DNA from 4 places in the Paenibacillus sp. FSL K6-2524 genome. Region 1 is predicted to be linked to each of the others. Evidence: riboswitches for the same ligand, from Rfam matches in the RefSeq annotation. Region 1 holds a riboswitch; each other region holds the start of a gene.
The links. Region 1 has a riboswitch for cyclic di-GMP ahead of NST85_RS28185 (NPCBM/NEW2 domain-containing protein). Riboswitches for the same ligand answer to the same signal wherever they lie in the genome.
Positions count from the first base shown of each region.

Region 2: another riboswitch for cyclic di-GMP. It lies ahead of NST85_RS04945 (helix-turn-helix transcriptional regulator); the one in region 1 lies ahead of NST85_RS28185 (NPCBM/NEW2 domain-containing protein).
Region 3: another riboswitch for cyclic di-GMP. It lies ahead of NST85_RS27725 (MucBP domain-containing protein); the one in region 1 lies ahead of NST85_RS28185 (NPCBM/NEW2 domain-containing protein).
Region 4: another riboswitch for cyclic di-GMP. It lies ahead of NST85_RS00295 (methyl-accepting chemotaxis protein); the one in region 1 lies ahead of NST85_RS28185 (NPCBM/NEW2 domain-containing protein).

Region 1 is NZ_JBBOSP010000001.1:6,066,538-6,070,889, reverse strand. Features, by position in the region: gene NST85_RS28200 (MalY/PatB family protein) at 1-24, opposite strand, end outside; gene NST85_RS28195 (YdeI/OmpD-associated family protein) at 247-918, shown strand; gene NST85_RS28190 (hypothetical protein) at 937-1,305, opposite strand; cyclic di-GMP riboswitch class I at 1,581-1,674, shown strand; gene NST85_RS28185 (NPCBM/NEW2 domain-containing protein) at 1,829-4,352, shown strand, end outside.
Region 2 is NZ_JBBOSP010000001.1:1,116,139-1,120,490, forward strand. Features, by position in the region: gene NST85_RS04925 (SulP family inorganic anion transporter) at 1-56, shown strand, start outside; gene NST85_RS04930 (ArsR/SmtB family transcription factor) at 105-461, shown strand; gene NST85_RS04935 (hypothetical protein) at 458-673, shown strand; gene NST85_RS04940 (GNAT family N-acetyltransferase) at 697-1,089, shown strand; cyclic di-GMP riboswitch class I at 2,021-2,107, shown strand; gene NST85_RS04945 (helix-turn-helix transcriptional regulator) at 2,088-2,867, shown strand; gene NST85_RS04950 (hypothetical protein) at 3,237-3,698, shown strand; gene NST85_RS04955 (helix-turn-helix domain-containing protein) at 3,967-4,317, shown strand.
Region 3 is NZ_JBBOSP010000001.1:5,963,470-5,967,821, forward strand. Features, by position in the region: gene NST85_RS27725 (MucBP domain-containing protein) at 1-1,718, opposite strand, end outside; cyclic di-GMP riboswitch class I at 1,787-1,873, opposite strand; gene NST85_RS27730 (glycoside hydrolase family 31 protein) at 2,271-4,352, opposite strand, start outside.
Region 4 is NZ_JBBOSP010000001.1:59,734-64,085, forward strand. Features, by position in the region: gene spoIIE (stage II sporulation protein E) at 1-1,412, shown strand, start outside; cyclic di-GMP riboswitch class I at 1,558-1,649, shown strand; gene NST85_RS00295 (methyl-accepting chemotaxis protein) at 1,821-3,584, shown strand; gene NST85_RS00300 (non-ribosomal peptide synthetase family protein) at 3,617-4,352, shown strand, end outside.

The DNA of each region.
Region 1 (4,352 bases):
AACATGGTCAAAATTATATTTCATAATAACCCTCCGAGTAAGTTGATTACGTCATAAACTTCATACTGTTACTCAGTATAACTTATTATGGACAAACACAAAAACATGAAATGTAATTACAGACTAATGGGCCAATCTATGGTGATAAGGGTTCTTGATTCTTTATATAGTTTGATTTTTTTGGGATATAATTAGTATGAATTAATAAGAAAAGAACATCGGAATACCTATAGGAGGCGAAGCGTAATGGCTAAATCGATCGTAGAAAAGTTGAATTTACATAAGTACGACCAAGTAGCGGTATTGAATCAACCTGAAGGAAGCGGTTATTTGGTCGAATTGGCAGACTATGATACAACGCTCAAGGAGCATGGGTATGATCTGATTTTTGCCTTTGTGTTAGATCTGGAGTCTTTAAAGGAACTGGTTGATCGCGTGATTGAACATCAGCACCTCAACAAGAATGGCTATCTCTTTGCGGCATACCCTAAAAAGGGAAACAAAGTCTATCCCACGTACATTCATCGGGACGATTTACTGGATGGTATAGGAAGCGATGAGAGTGGATATGTAGGGACAAGTAATATTAAATTTGCACGTATGGTGGGGTTGGATGATGTCTTTACCGTTGTTGGGTTAAAAGAGGACGCTGGAGGTAGAAACCAAACTTCTTCGCAATCAAGTCAACGAGTAGATGATTATATTTCCCTGATTCCAAGTGTGGAGAAGGATTTGGAGGATACGCCTGAGCTGCTTGCGATATATCAATCGCTTACTCCAGGATACCGCAAAGATTGGGCACGGTATGTCTATAGTGCGAAACAAGAAGAAACAAGAGCCAAGCGTAGAGAAGAAATGAAGATGATTCTTCAGGCGGGCTATAAGAGTCGAGAGTTATATCGTAAGGATCAAGCGTAATTTAAATAAGACATCAACTTACTCAGAAATAAACTCATCTATATCGTCTGTTCTAATATCAATATAGTCATCTGAATTATTTGCTTTTACCAAACGAATGTACATAGGTTTTTCATCTATGCTGCCACCACCGATAAGAAGATAATATTTTTCATCAATATCATAGTGCTGAATATATAATCCACTACCAATATCAGTGCTATCGTATATTTTAAAATCTTTCCATGAAAGTTCATTACCCTTTATAGATAATTCTATTACATTTTCTAATGATAAGTTGTCTTTTTCCTTTTTGAAAACTTGCGATTCTTCAGCTTCCTTATTTCCGCATGCTGTCATTGTTATAACCAAAAATAATATAAGAAAAGAACTCACAATCCTTCTCATCTACATGACCTCCTATATTATTATTCTATGCCGTCAATGGGAGTGGCGATAGTTCACCCAAATTATAACATTTTTTTCTTTTCGAAGTTGTAACTATAAACGTGCACTTAATGTCTCCTATATCTAAAGTATCAGTACCTATATCAAAATCTCTTGGAAACCATGAAAATAATGAATGAAAATGCATCAAAATTAATGTAAATTACCTAGTACGATATCATACCAACTGACCATGCGGTGTGATGTTTTGATATGTTACTGTGAGAATGTACTTAAAATTGAATAGGCAAACCTATGGAAATGTAGGGACGCAAAGCTAAAGGGACTAAAGTTAATCAAGTTTAGTGACGATGTCAGCCAGCTGCCAAAGAGTGTAATATTCTTTTTGTTATTTAAAGTTTATTAAAAGTGGAGTTTTCATTTTTAATAGACTTTGTGTGCAATCGGGCTACTCTTAGGGTAGTTTTTTTTGCGCCTTTTTAGGTCATTCGTCATAACTATCGTTCATCAGGAGGAAGAACGTATGAAGAAAATGATTGCAATCGTCACATCTGCAGCGCTGTTAGTTAGTATGTCGAGTGAAGTTGGGTATGCTTTAGCAAGTGAAATACATAACGCTAATGTAACGAAGAATGTGTTAGAGAGTAGGGTTAGTCAATCTAGCTTAGCATCGGTTAAGCCGTTCGATTTGTACGGGAAGGAAATCTTAAATACTTACAACACAGCTTTTAAAATGGATAATGCAAATATTAAATCGATCACGAATAATGGTGGTAACTATTCAGGTTCTCCTATAAACAAGGCGATCGATGGAGATATGAATACGCACTGGGAGACAGGTAAACCGAATACTTCAACGTTTACGAATGAGGTCGTATTTCTTTTAGATGAATCAACTACATTAAATAGAATCGTGTATGCTGCTAGACAATCTAGTGCAAAGGGCAAAGGGTTTGCTGAGGAGTTTGAAATTTATAGCTCTATGACGGACTCAGGCGATGATTACACATTGGTATCGACGGGTGAATATAAAGGTTCAACAGGCGACGTAGTTGAAATTAAATTTGCGCCGGCAACATTTAAGAGAATCAAATTTGTATACAAAAAGGCGAATCAAGAATGGGCAAGTGGGGCTGAGTTTTCTTTCTATAAAGAAGATGCCGTATCAGATCAGATGAAGAACTTATTTACGGATGATACATACAGTCAAGTTAGCGAAGAGTTTAATACATTAGACAAATTAATAGCTTTGGAGAATGAAGTGAAGTCACATCCGCTATACGCTCAATTTCAAGCGGAGATCGAGAATGCAAGAATACTTCTCTCAGGCAATTCAATAGGATCAACTACAGCAAAGGTTTCCACCCTTAAAGGTTATGGCACGGAATATGAAGCAGCTTATAGCGAAGCCTATCGTATGCCGAATTCGAACGTGTCCAAAGTAACGACTAATGGCGGAAGCTACCCGGGAACGAAACCAGAATACATGCTGGATGATCAGCCAAATACACATTGGGAAACGAATAAAAACAATGATGATACCTTCACGAATGAAGTTGTATTTGAATTAACGAATGCTGAAGTGCTGGACAGAGTAGCCTTTCTAGCTAGAGATAATCGGAAGGGATTCCCGGAGGCATTCGAGATCTATGCATCCGAGACGAGTAAAGGAGATACGTTCCAACTTGTTTCTAGCGGAACTGCAGTTAGTACAAATGATTTTCTGCAATTTAAGTTTGAGCCAACGAAGTTTAAGCGAATTAAGTTTAAGTTCACAAAAGCTAATATTAACAGACCGTTTGTGGCTGAATTTAGATTTTACAAGCAAGATCAAGTGAGTGATACGGTAAGTGACCTATTTACTGATGGAACGATGAGTTCGGTAGTTCCCGAATACAATAGTGTTGCAAAAATCAATGAGCTAGAGAAAGTAGCCTTAGCACACCCATTATATCCTCAGCTCAAAGATCAACTGGATTTGGCGATGAAGATCGTAAATGGTGAGGTACAAACCGAAGGTATGATCATTACAGCTGAACAACATGGCGATATGAAGAAGCATGCGCAGCAAAATCTTAGATTTAATATGGGCACAAATAACCAGCCTACTGGACTTGTGGCAATGCCCGGCGATACGATCAACGTCTATGTGGATGTCGATTCTACCGCTAAAGTACCTTCGTTAATCTTTTCGCAGCAAGAAGGTTCTTGGAATAGCTGGGCAAGGGGTGTACAATTGCGTGCTGGGAAAAATACGATCGTGGTGCCTGAATCTACTACCAACAATGCATATGCCCATGATGTAACGAAAGGTGGACCTGTTTATATCGTTAATCCTTATACGCCGGAAGAGCAAGGCAAAGCGCCTCTCCTTCGATTTGAAGGTGTAGAACGATTCCCGATGATGACAAAGGATACCGATCCAGCCGAATTTAAAACTTTCTTAACCGCGTATAAACAAAGATTAGACGCAGACAAAGCAGCACATCCGAACGTTAGTGACCGTGAAATGATTGATGTCGTCGAAATGGTGAGTGAGCGTATTATTTTCACGGGTACGGCTACCTTGGCCCACAATGAGTTTATAACGAAAGATCTAAATCCCATGGCTACTTTAACGGGTTATGATGTATGGATCAATAGATTATTTGATTACTTTGGCCTTGATGGTCGTAGTGAGAACCATGATGCCAAGCTTATTCGGGAGAATATTAGATTAATGCAGCCGTATGGTGCGATGTATGCAGCAGGTGACCATACCGGCATTCAAAGTGGAACCATACCCTTGATGCTACAGGATCTCAGCACGACGAATCCAGGTTGGGGCTTGTCGCATGAGATCGGGCACCGTATGGCTGTGAGTGAGCGGGAGTATGGTGAGGTCAGCAATAACATGTTACCTATGATGATGTCTGTAGAGCGTAATGCTATAGATACACGTATCCCATTTGAATCGGATATTTATAAATATGTTATTGAAGAAAATAAAGTAGCCATGGAACAGCAGGGTCTTTTTGCGAGACTCGGAGCGTTCTGGCAATTGGAAC
Region 2 (4,352 bases), 5.0 Mb from region 1:
AGGAATCTCAAAAAGAATTGATCACCAGCTTAAAGCCAGATCCAGCAAGGACATAGCCTATTCTCACTTGAAATCGCCCCAAAGACGAAATGAGGTGAATGGCAATGCAACTTGCACTTCAGCAATACAGAGTAAATGTTTTTAAGATTATGGCTCATCCGATGCGATTGCAGATTTTGGAGTTACTTTGTGAAGGACCGAAAGGTGTCAATGAGCTTCAATCGCGTTTACAAAGTCAAGGTTCAACAGTATCCCAACATTTAGGTGTTTTAAAAGCAAAGCATCTCGTAATAGGAATGAAGGCTGGAACTCGCGTCGTTTATTCAGTGCAAGATCCTCTTTTATGTGATCTGCTTTTCATGACCAAAAACATGTTTAATAACCAGTTAATGAGCGTGATTAACACACTCGATACCAGGATTCATGAACAGCAAGGTTCAGATCGGAAGTGTATGAAATGAGTCAAATTCATATTCAGCAAAAGGGAGAGGGGTTCTCGATCATTCTTTTGAAGCAAACGACCGGCATTCGTCATGAATTGGGATCTTGTACAGGTTATTGCGAGAGCGTCGTATTTGCTTTGGAAAAGGCGAAACAACTACACATTCCAAAACGAAACATTTTGTATCAGGGGAGAAGAATTGGTTTTTTTGCATATAGTGATCCACTTTAAGATGAAACAAGGAGCTGTTTGATATGGTTGTTCGTACGTTTCAACTACAGGATTATATGGAAGTTTCGACCTTGCTTGAAAACAACCTTTCGGCCGTCTTCTTGGAAAAAACGATAACCGTCTTCGCTAAACAACTTTATTGGGATAGCGATTTGATCGTGGTTGAGCAGAAGAATAACCGAATAATTGGAGTCATTATCGGGAACATTCGGGATCAGCAAGGACTACTTTACCGAATTACAGTCGAAGGGAATGACCAAAACTCCGAAATTGAAAGAGCACTCGTCGATTCCCTTGTTCGTCGTTTCCAAAAACTCAAAGCCCGAAGTATTTCCATATTGTTGGATAATGATACACTTCAGAAACCATTGTTCCTTTCTCTTGGATATACTGAAGCTGATTTTATTACACAATGAGGATGACTCAGACCGTACATGTAAGCGAGAGGAGAAGACAATGAACAATTTAAAGAATAAAGTTTTTTGTTTGACTTGTCAGAAGGTCACGTGTATCTCAAAGGCTATTCATATTCTTTCGACAAAAACGGTTTCTGGACAATATCGGAAATCAAACGGTTGCCATGATTGTCGGGCGGATAATAAAAAAGTGTTCCAACAATCGTATCCTTTATTTCAGCAAACAAGGTTGTGATGTCCTTTTGATCTTCAGCTTTATTATAACCGCTATTGTACTGGGAATTATGGTGTATCTATTTATCAAATTGCAGTCAAACCGATGGTATTAATCAATCTTCTCTGGAGGTGTCAGTATGTTGCTCGTTTATATCGCGGTTTTTGGAGTAGCCGCATTTATTATATGGATCACCATCTGGGCAACAAGTAAAGCGTACTCTAAAAAATGGGATCGACCAGATGATGAATAGTTATCCATTCATGTGAAAGATGGGAGATGCAATGTGAAGCGGTTGGGTGGGGTTGCCTTGTCCAGTAACATAAGGAATTCGAATGACTACTCTGAGTAAAGTGGTGAAATGCACCTTCGAATAATTTTTTAATTTAGAGGGGGGGGGGCGATTTTGAATTCCAATGTATTTGGACTTTTGATGATTAGTGTCATTTATATTAGTTTAATCATCTGTTCTTTTGTTATTTTAAAGACAAATAAGACTCATTCTAAGAAGCGAAAAGAAGAAGACTCCGATAAATGAAAGTTTTGTATCTAAATAAAAATACTCTGATCGCGCGATTTAAGAAATATCGCGTCGTGAACGTGAAGAGTAGATATTTCCACCTTGATTGAGAAAGTGGGAAAGGGCGATTATGTGCTGTCAACCAAATGAAATCGTTCCTAAGTTTAAATCGGATTTTCGGTTGAACGGCAACTCAATATGGAAAACGGCAAAACTGTCGAAAGGCAGTGACGCAAAGCCACGGATCTTCTCACTGTTCAAGTGATGACCGCCGGGTTACCCAATTTGCCAAACACGGCCTATGGGGTCGTGTTTTTGTTTTTTGCAGAATTGGAGGGGAATAAGATATCCGAAGCAGAATATCATTCGAAATTGCCTATGATGGCTGGTAAAGGGAATATTAGAGTTGTGCTAGTGGATAGCGACCAGGAATGGTGCCGCCGCTTTGCAGGATTGCTCAAAAAAGCGATGGATATTCATCTCATTAACATCTCCGTCACAAAAGAAGAGGCGGTACGAGCTGGTTTACAGCTGGATGTGGATGTTGTTGTGGTGAATGCATCGCTCCAGCCGTCGAGGCGGGATGGGCTAGAAGCTATAAAGGACATTCTCGCAAAAAAAGATATTCCCATTATTGCCACGGCCTTGAGTACAGATCCTGAAGTGATCGTCGAGGCAATTACAGTCGGGGCGGTAAACTTTATAAGCAATGCCGATATGCGAGACATCGTCATCGCAATTCGGGAAGCGTATCACCGCAGTTCATCCTTACACCCGAAAGCATCGGAGGTACTGCGCGAGGAACTCACCCGGTTGAAGCATCAAGAACTTCGTTGTAAGTTGACCATGACTGAAATAGAAGTGCTTCAATTAATCAGTTTAGGCCATTCCCAGCCTAAGTTAATTCAGTTGATGGGTATTTCATCAAATACGATGAAGACCCACGTTCGTCATATAAGGATAAAGCTCGGTACAAAATCGATCAAAGAAGCAGCAGATAAGGCAATACGGCTTGGTCTAATGGGTTTTACGGACAATAAATAACACGAAGCTCATATAGGAGACAAAATGCGATTCAATTCGACAAAAATAGCATATCTAAGGGTGATTAATAAATCACCCTGCCGAATGTCATCGGAAATGGGTACAATGAGGGATAAGGTGGGGTAGGAGTAGTGAAAAATTGCCCACTATGAATAGGAGGGATTTGTGGCGAAGCAACTAAAGGATGGTGCAATGGACAAGTAGCGTCTGTCGTGTTACGAAGGGGACAAACTTAACGTAGTTCTTTTTTCTCATTCACCGTTGGGTTGTCCCTGAAATGATGGATGAAAGGATGATCGACATGTGTCGAAAAGAAACGGAGTGTGAATTATGTCTGATTAGCCGGATAGGGAATTGGGGGAATGACATATGTTGCCAACCGAACAGATAACCCCTTACGAAAAAGTTGAGACTTGGTTAATGGCTTATGTGGATTGGAAAGCACAGTTGGAGTACGTTCAAACAGAGCTCGAGTATATTCCGGGCTTGACCAAAGCATTGCATGAAGTTGCGATCCATGGTTACGGTCATCCCAACGACGCGTTACTTCGGACAGTCATTCACCGGTTGGAAATCACCGAGCATGAAATACCGTTTCTTAAATCTAGAATCGGATTGATCGAATACGCTTTCTCGGCTCTCACCCCAGAGGAAAGACGATTCGTTCAACTGCGATATCAAGATCAACTGGCGTTTTCAACCGCCATGGATCGTTTAGGATTATCGCGCCGTGCATTTTTCTATCATCGGAAGCGAATATTGCAAAAGATATACCGCAAAATTAAAAACCGTGCAGCATTATTGGATTATGACCCGTTTAATGAAAAGTAAAGGATCGGATTCCAAAAGAAGATGCCACTGCGCATCTTCTTTTGGTGAACAGAAAAAAAATGAAAATGCAAGATATAACCCCAACCTCTATTATAAGGGCCTCCTCAGCTGTAGGTCTAATCTTTCTGAGTTCGTTTTTTTCTAACTCCAGTAGAACCAAGTAGATGAATTCATTATAACAGACACTATTGGTTTTATAAATAGGGAACTTATCGTGTGTTCATTTGTGAAAATCCACCTTATAAGCTGAAAGCATAAGGTGGTGGTCATGTTGTTATCAATACGGGAAGTTTTTGGTCAACGTATTCGCGCATTACGGGAGAAACTGGGGTTGACGCAGGAGCAGCTTGCCGAAAGAGCGGATCTGCATCCCAATTATATCGGACAAATCGAACGCGGGTTGAAAAATGTATCCTTAGAAAATATACAAAAGATCGCCAATGGCTTGAGGATCGAATTGCATCAATTGTTTTCATTTGACCAATCGCCTCGCTTACAGCCGTTGGAGCAGTTAAACCAATTATTAAAGTTCTGTCCAGAGGATGAAGTGGCTTTCTTACTCCAACATATAGAGCACTTGTTGAAGTGGCGCAAGCCGAAGGATAAGGAATCCGATTAGAAATTCTTTTTCAAAACAACTTTGTTGCACTCATT
Region 3 (4,352 bases), 100 kb from region 1:
ATAGTTACGTCTTTATTAGGCATCTTTCCAGTTACGTGCCCATCTTTCGAGGTTAAGCCGCTGTTTTCCGGGCTTAGCTCCACGTTCTTGAAAAGATATCCTACAAATTCCTTACTGCTGTAATCTACCGCTTCTCCTTGAAGTATAATGATTGGCTCAGACTGTTCAAGTACGTTGTCGCCAGCCTTATATACAACTTTGAGTGTATAAGGGACTTTAGGGGCTTTCACATATCCAAACCAGATGGTTGGAGAAGGCGCCTTAGTAGTCAGCTGCACACTTGTTGGACTTGTACCAACATTGAGCTGATACCCATCAACAGCTTTTGCCGTTACATCATAGTCCTTGTTGATATCAAGCGCTGGTTTTCCATTTACAATAAACGGTTCGTTGTATAGCTGTTCTGCTAACTCAGGTTTCTCTACAACGACTCCGTCTGCATTGATTGGTAGACCGTCCGCATTGACGCTATATCCTCTGACGGTAATGGAACCTTTACCGAAGCTCACTTCAGGTACTATGAAGTTCTTCGATGTGGATTTACCATTGACGTCGGTATAGCTCATTGTCGTTACTTTATTGGTCGGATACAACACATTAGGATCTGCATCATTATCCATTTTAACGATGTAGCTCATTGTTGCAGGGGAACCCTCAACAATGTTACCAATTTCCCACGTTATCGTCTCTGACTTGCTATCCCAAGAAGTTGTTCCTTGCGATACCGTAGGACCATCGATCTTATCGAACTTAGCTCCCATCGGATCGATAACTCTTGCGTTTTGTGCTGCATACGAAATCTTGCTAGACAATTCTGTAAAAACTTTGTTCAGTTCAGAACTGCTAGATTCGTAATAGCCCTTATTTTGGGTGTTATTCAGTACATACTTTGCATTGGCACTGTCCCCAACTTCAAGCCCTATGGAATAAATACCAATGCCACCATCTTTGGCTAGCTTAGCCTCTGAGATAGTGCCAATACCATTGTTTTTTACGTCAAATCCATTTACTTTATAAGTTTCCTTGCCTATTCCGAAAAAGCCCTCAGATAACGCATAATCATCACCTGAACCGAGTTGTTTACTGTAATCAAAATCTGAAAGAGCAAATTTAAATTTGTTATCTGGCCAATTATAAGCTGTCGCTTTACCCGCCTTATAACTATACGTCGGTTCTCCATCACTTAAGAGGACAATGACCTTATTCTGTGCTTGGCTTCCATTCAATAACGTACGGGCACGATTGATCCCTGCCTGAATATTGGTGCCTCCCGAAGCAGAAATACCATTAATTTTAGTCTTTAGAGACTCTTTTCCTGCTGTTCCTTGAAAATCAGATTCAGTTGTTACTCCCTCGCCAAAGGACACAAAAGCGATTCTTGTCTTCGAATCTTTAATTAACAAATTGTCGACGAATTTCTTCGCAGCCTCTTTAGCTTTGGTCATCCGACTACCGTCCATACTTCCGGATCGGTCCATAACCAATACAACATCCGAAGTGCTCTGAATATTCTTGCCCTCAACTGTCAACGTTACTTTCCATTGACCCTGTGTCCCTGTAGGTTCAGCCGTCTTTGTCAGATTAACCGCTCCCGGATTGGGCCAGATTAATTCATTCGATGCTGCCGCTGAACTTACGGGCAGGGTACCTGGTATAAATCCTGCGAACACTGACACTATAAACAGCCACGTTACTACAAGTTTCAAACCCCGTTTCATATCTTCCTCCTTAGTTTATGGATTTAGCTCCCCGGAACGCAAAAAAGTCCGGCTGCATTAACGATGTTAATTGCAGCCGGACGATCATGAGTCAAAGACTGTTAGATTCCGAGGCTTTGCGAGCTAATCTTTCGATTAGTGTGCCAAAATATATAATTGTCGTTAGCGCAGTCATACTTTCGTGATATTGATCATATTAATCTGTCTTAATCCAGTATAAGGGAACTATCACAGGACAAATATATCTTACACCCCTAAAATTGTCAATTGCTCTATTAAAGTGAATATTTTCACAAATAGTTTCATATTTTCACGTTTTCATTCAATTTTATTAGCCCTTTCTATAGCCTTCATGGAAGAATTCTATTGATGTCGACTGTTGTATTAATGTGCCAGAATAAAAGTTTGATTTTTCGACAAATTCCCAACACCTAAAAGTTGATTCCAATTCCCTAATCATATTCTTATCCTCTCCGACTTAAAGGTTCATAACAAATAAAAAAAACAGACAAAGGGACGCTTTTGAGCTAGGCTTTTGTCTGCTATTTTTGCTTATTTTACACTTATGTTCTTCGAGAATCCTGCCTCAATCTTCACGTACGTTACATCACCATACTGATCTGTTCCGTGTGCCCAACCTTCACCGGCTTGGTTCGTAAGAGCTGCCACATCTTTAACTTCAGATAATGCGGACCCGCCTGAAGTCATGCTCCCTCCAGCAAGACCATGAAACTTAACCAGATAATATCCCAGGTCTGGAGTGAACGTCCCCACTTTATTTGCGGTTGTGAAGACAAGCTCACCTGCTTTCGCCTGCGTTGAGAGTTGCTGTCTGAAGTATTGACCTGTTTCATAACTATAGGTATCGCCGTCATCATCGTAATAGATAAATGATGTCTCAGATGTATCCGGAAATACATCTACGGTTAGAATATCAACCTTCTTCTCACCAATGTAATTCATTACGGGCTGGGTCGGAATGATTGCCCCACGCTTAATGAACAGCGGGATATCGGACCAATTTGTCAGATCAACCTGGTGAGTGATTGTTTGCCCGCCTTGATACTCCGTGCCGTCCATATAATTAATCCACTGCCCTTGAGGTAAGTAGATCGACTTTACAGCTTCATCCTGACTCACCACCGGAGAGACCAACAGCCAATCTCCAAACATCCAGGAATCGACATCATTCTCAACCTGCGGGTCTTGCGGATAATCGAACACTAACGGTCTTACTAGTCCAATTCCTGTTTCATAAGTCATCCGTTCATAAGAATAAATATAAGGAATAAGTTGATACCTTAACTCGATGGCCGCCTTCGCCGCCGCTTCCGCCGTATCTCCGAAGTACCAGGGTTGACGCTGCATATCCTGTTGGCCATGAACCCTGAATATAGGAGTAAAAGCACTAAACTGCATCCAACGTGCATAGTTGTCAGGTTCCGGATTACTTTGGAAACCACCTGTATCCATTCCCCATTTGAATTGACCCACGTTAATCGAGGTTAACATACGCTCCCGTTGATTCGCCATCGTGTCAAAACCCGAAGTGATATCACCCGACCATAACCCATAGGCATATTTCTGTGCGCCAAGATAATAATTCCGATTAATCGACCAGACTCTTTTGTCGGAATATTCCCTTTGTCCCTCGTAGAGTGCCTTCTGCATATTGATGAACTGCATTGTCGTATAACCTTCATCCGCTTCGTCATTCCAATAACCGATGATTCCTGTATCAAAGGCTTGCTTCGTATGCTCAAAATACCACTTACGAACCTCTTCTTTATCAAAATTGAGATCGTTTACTGCCTGATGCGAGAAATAGTCTAAATAATTCTTTTTGCCGGGCCACCAGAAGTCATGTTCGGATGCATATTTGCCTTGCTCTGTATTTACATGTAGGCGTGGTTTAAAAATACCGGTCAACTTAATTCCCAGGTCATCCATGGTTTGTTTAAGTTCTCCCGATGATCCACTTGGAAACTTCACTTCATTCCAGCGAAACTCACCATATTGATCTTCACTCCAAGCCTTCCAATCAAAGTCGAGTGTGAAGCTATCGATGGGAATCTGTTTCTTACGGTAGGTGGACACTTCCTGTAGAAGCTCTTGCTCATCAATCCCCCACTCACTGTTCATAAAACCCATTGCCCATTTCGGAAATAATGGAGGTGTTCCGCTAATATCTGCTACCGTACTCATCATTGCCGCAGGAGTACCTATGAGGACGTAATAGTGCACACCTTTCCTTGAAGTATTCCTGAACGAGATAATACCCTCATCATTATTGTACCTAGCATCTATAGTATCTACTAACAGACCATATCCTGCGCTGCTCCATACTAGCGGTGCTCCGGGATGACCTTGCTGTCCGCCTCGGACAATCATTGTATCTCCTAACAATATCCCATCCGCCGAACCCTCGGATGCGTTATAACCACCAATTCCATATAAACGATCATTCTGATCATGGGTAAATTCGACTTCATCTACTATGGATTCTAACAAGTCGGGATGTTCAAGCAAAAGCTTTTTCTTTGCATCATAAAAGGTAAGACTTCGTTTCACTGTATCGATCTTTACTTCCATTTGTTCCGTTGAAATGATAATAGAATTACTACTGGTGTCGAT
Region 4 (4,352 bases), 6.0 Mb from region 1:
CACATGTATTTAAACAGTTATCTCACAGTTTCGGGGTTACCTCAGGTTCTGGTGAGATGGCGAGACATAACAGGGATATGGAGCACTTCATGAATTCTGTGACGGAAGAAGTTTGTGGGAACTGCTTTCGCCGCAATTCATGCTGGGACGGTAAGTTCTATCAAACCTATAAATATATGACCGATATGATGACAATGATTGAAGATAAGCCGAATTTGAGCAAGGAGCAGCTCCCTCCAAAGTGGGGCAAAATTTGCTCCAAGACGGAGCAAGTATTAGAAGTGATGAAGCATGAGTACGGCCTCTATCAACATGATATGCATTGGAAACGGCAAATATACGATAGTCGTCAGCTTGTGGCTGAGCAGCTCTCGGGTGTCTCGCAGGTTATGGAAGACCTGGCCAAGGAGATTAAGCGGGAAGGACAAGCGATGTATCGGCAGGAGGAACAGATTAGGGAAGCACTGGAGCAGATGGGTCTATCCATCCAAAGTATCGATATTGTTAATCTGGATCATGGGAACGTAGAGATCGAGATTGTACATGCTTATACTCGTGGGTACGACGAATGCCGGAAGATTATAGCTCCGTTATTGTCGGATATTCTAGTTGAACATATTGCAGTTATCAATGAAACTTCGCTTGGCGGAAGAGAAGGCCTTGCATGTGTTACTTTTGGGTCAGCCAAGACCTATGAGATTACTACCGGGGTGGCGGGTGCAGCTAAAGGTGGCGATTTACTTTCAGGTGATAGCTTTAGTGCCATGGAGCTTGGAAACGGCACCTACGCGGTAGCGATCAGTGATGGTATGGGCAATGGGGAGCGGGCGAGGATGGAGAGCAGTACTGCTCTAAATATTCTCGAACAATTGTTGCAATCCGGTATGGATGAGACCCTGGCCATCAAATCGGTCAATTCTATTCTGATGCTGCGATCACCGGATGAGATTTATGCCACGGTGGACCTGGCATTGATCGATGAATATTCTGCCCGGACTACATTTATGAAGATTGGATCCTCGCCAAGTTTCATCAAGCGTGGGCAAGAGGTGATTCCTGTATCAGCCAGCAATTTACCCATCGGAATTATACAGGAGATTGAGATTGACTTGGTAACCGTACAATTATACCCGGGGGACACACTGATTATGATGACAGACGGAATTTATGATGCTCCAGGTCACGCTGTGAATAAGGAATTGTGGATCAAACGATTGATCCAAGAAATTCAAGAGGAAGAGCCCCAGGAGATGGCTGACCGCCTGCTAGATTCAGTCATTCGATATCAGCAAAATCTCATTCTAGACGATATGACCGTTGTGGTAGTGAAGGTTGATCACTTACGCCCGCAATGGGCAACGCTCAATATACCAGGTATCAGTAGATTAGAACGACCTCGTACCGTGAGTTAGATTGATTCTTTGTGCTGACCCACCGAGTTAAATCCATAAAATTCCTTTAGTATATTTTTTAAATATGGAATAGTTTAGGGGAATGAAGTAAAATAGAACTATCTTTGTTTTTGTAACTATTTTTTTCAATCTATTCTCAAATAATTAAATATTTCGGCAAAACTACTGAAAAGTAGTGACGCAAAGCTATAGGGACTTCCTTCCTACCTTGGTGGGAGATGTCAGCCAGTTGCACAAAAATTGGTGATCTATGGTGTTTTTTTGCTATGGGTCATTTTTTTTGTTCTCGGAATATTAGAAGTTTAGACATTGAAGGGGGAATAGGTATGGTGATGAAGGTTTAGCCATCAAGACCTACATAATAGATTCAAATAGATTCATACTAAGATACGAATGAGGAGACATAAAATGAAGTTACATAATGTATTCAAGATTGTGACTAACAGAAGTATTGTTTTTAAGAACATGCTACTGGCTAGTCTTTCTGTTGTTTTAACGGGAGCTATTTTAATTACAGCTAGTTATTATATTCAAGGCGAGGTTCTTACCAATCAACTGGAATCTGATTCACAGCTAGTCATGGAGGCTTGGAAGAACAAAATCACCCCCGCAGAAGCGGCCGAAGCTATGGCTAGTACGGACAGAAATTCAGCTATCCAGAAGAAAGTAACTGAAATATTTGATGAATTGTCAGCGACACATCCTAATGTTGCCCAAGGATATATCTTTGGCTCAGAGATTGTAGAAGGCAACAAGACGTTGATGATTGCTTTCCCAACAGCCATTCTGGATATGTTTGCTGGAGAAGACTTGAATTTGGGTGATAATCTGGGACAAGTAGATTTTCATATTGAAGGAGTAAAGGAACTACTTAAGACCAAAGAGATTACTTTTACTAAACCTTATAAGGATGATTATGGAACCTGGCTAACCGTGTTCTATCCTTTTCAGGATGAGCAGGGCAAGGTGTTTGCATATATGGGGATGGATATTGACGCTAGTTTGATCTTGAAAGGTAAGCAGGATTTGTTGAAATATACTACAATTGCACTGATTATAACCATTATCTTAATTTTGATATTCCAGTTCTGGACTACCAGACGTACATTCGCTCCAGTTAAGGATTTAATGCAAGCTCTGGATAAACTTAGCCAGGGTGATTTTAGCGTGCAGTTAAAGACAAGTCAGGATGAGCTTGGTCAGGTAAATGCGAAGTTTAACTCAACCGTAGCCAATATTAATACTTTAGTAACAACGATAAAGTCGGTTTCCATTCAATCTGCAGAACAGTCTAAAGTGCTATCGACAACAATGGAAGAAAATCATGGGCACTCTTTGGCTATTACCGAAAATATTGAGGAGATCTCTGAGAAGGTATCGCAGCAAAGCAAATCCATCTCGGAAGGGGTAACCTCACTTGAGGAAATCACTTCAGGGGTCAATACGATCGCTGGAAGCACTTCCTCCGTATCCGAAGCTTCTCTGCAAATGAGAGATCAATCGGAGCAAGGTAATGACAATGTCGTAAAAGTAATGAACCAGATGAACTCTATTCATCAATCTGTAATGGATTCCGTCGTTTCCATTGAACGTTTACAAGAACGTTCTGGTGAGATTGAGGAAATTGTGCAGGTAATTACAGATATCGCTACGCAAACCCACCTATTATCGCTTAATGCCAGCATTGAAGCGGCTAGAGCAGGTGAAGACGGACGAGGTTTTGCAGTTGTTGCTAATGAAGTGAAGAAGCTTGCGGAACAGTCTGGTAACTCAGCTAAGAAGATTACAGATTTAGTTCATTACATTCAGCAGGAAACCCTGACAGCCGTTAAATCAATCAATGAAGGTGAGCAGAATGTTAAGGTCGGCATCAACATTGTACAACAGACGGGTGAATTGTTTGGTGGAATTCTGATGGCTACAGATGCGGTGACGAGTCAAATTCAGGAGGTATCTGCGGCAACGGAAGAGATGGTTGCAGAGACGGAGCAAATTACAGCAGCGATCAAACAACTTGCCCAATTGGCAGAGAGAAATGCGGCTGTATCCGATGAAATCAAGACACGAGCTTTAGAGCAGCGTTCTTCATCCAATAAAATTGTAGATTCTGCACAGCAAATGAATCAAATTTCAGAGAAGCTGGAGAGTCTTGTTGCCGGACTGAAATTATAGATCAGCATAGATGAGCTAAGGAGCAAATACCGATGAATACCCTACTGTTATCAGAAAAGACCAAAGAGTATTGGATCAATGAGTTCAAACCACCTTTGTCAGGATGGAATATGTTCACTGATTATCCCAAACATCTATCCGTTACAGAGATTAAGCGAACGACTTTTATACTGGATGTTAGCAGAGATCAAATGGGTCATTTTGAGGGACATTTCGATTTGCAGACATGGATGTTAACCTGCTATGTTATATTCCTTTATAGAATGAGTGGAGAAGAAGACCAGATTGTTGGAGTAAAAAGAAGTAACGGAGAATTGATGCCAGTACGGATGGTTATTAACGGGAACATTTCCTTTAGAAAGCTGTACCAGCAGCTATCCGCTAAGCTCAAAGTAGAACATTCTACTCCTCTATCCCTAAGTGAAATTGAGCACATTATAGGACATTCTCCAATTATAGAGACCCTATATGGAGTAGACAGAACCTACGCACCTAGTTGCTTAAACTGGTATGTGAACAAAGGAGATGGTCAATGGACGATTGATATCTCCTATCATCAAAATTTATTCAAAGAGAGTACGATTCGTAAGTTCGCAGGTCATTATCAATGTATTGTTCAAACCTCGCTGGTCGATGACAGCATTGCTATAGCAAGCATTCCTATTCTTACGGAAGAAGATAAGGATGCGTATGACAAACTTAATGATACGTCTACAGTATTGCCTGACGCTTTGAATGTTCCTGCTATGCTGGAGGAGACCGTGCGGC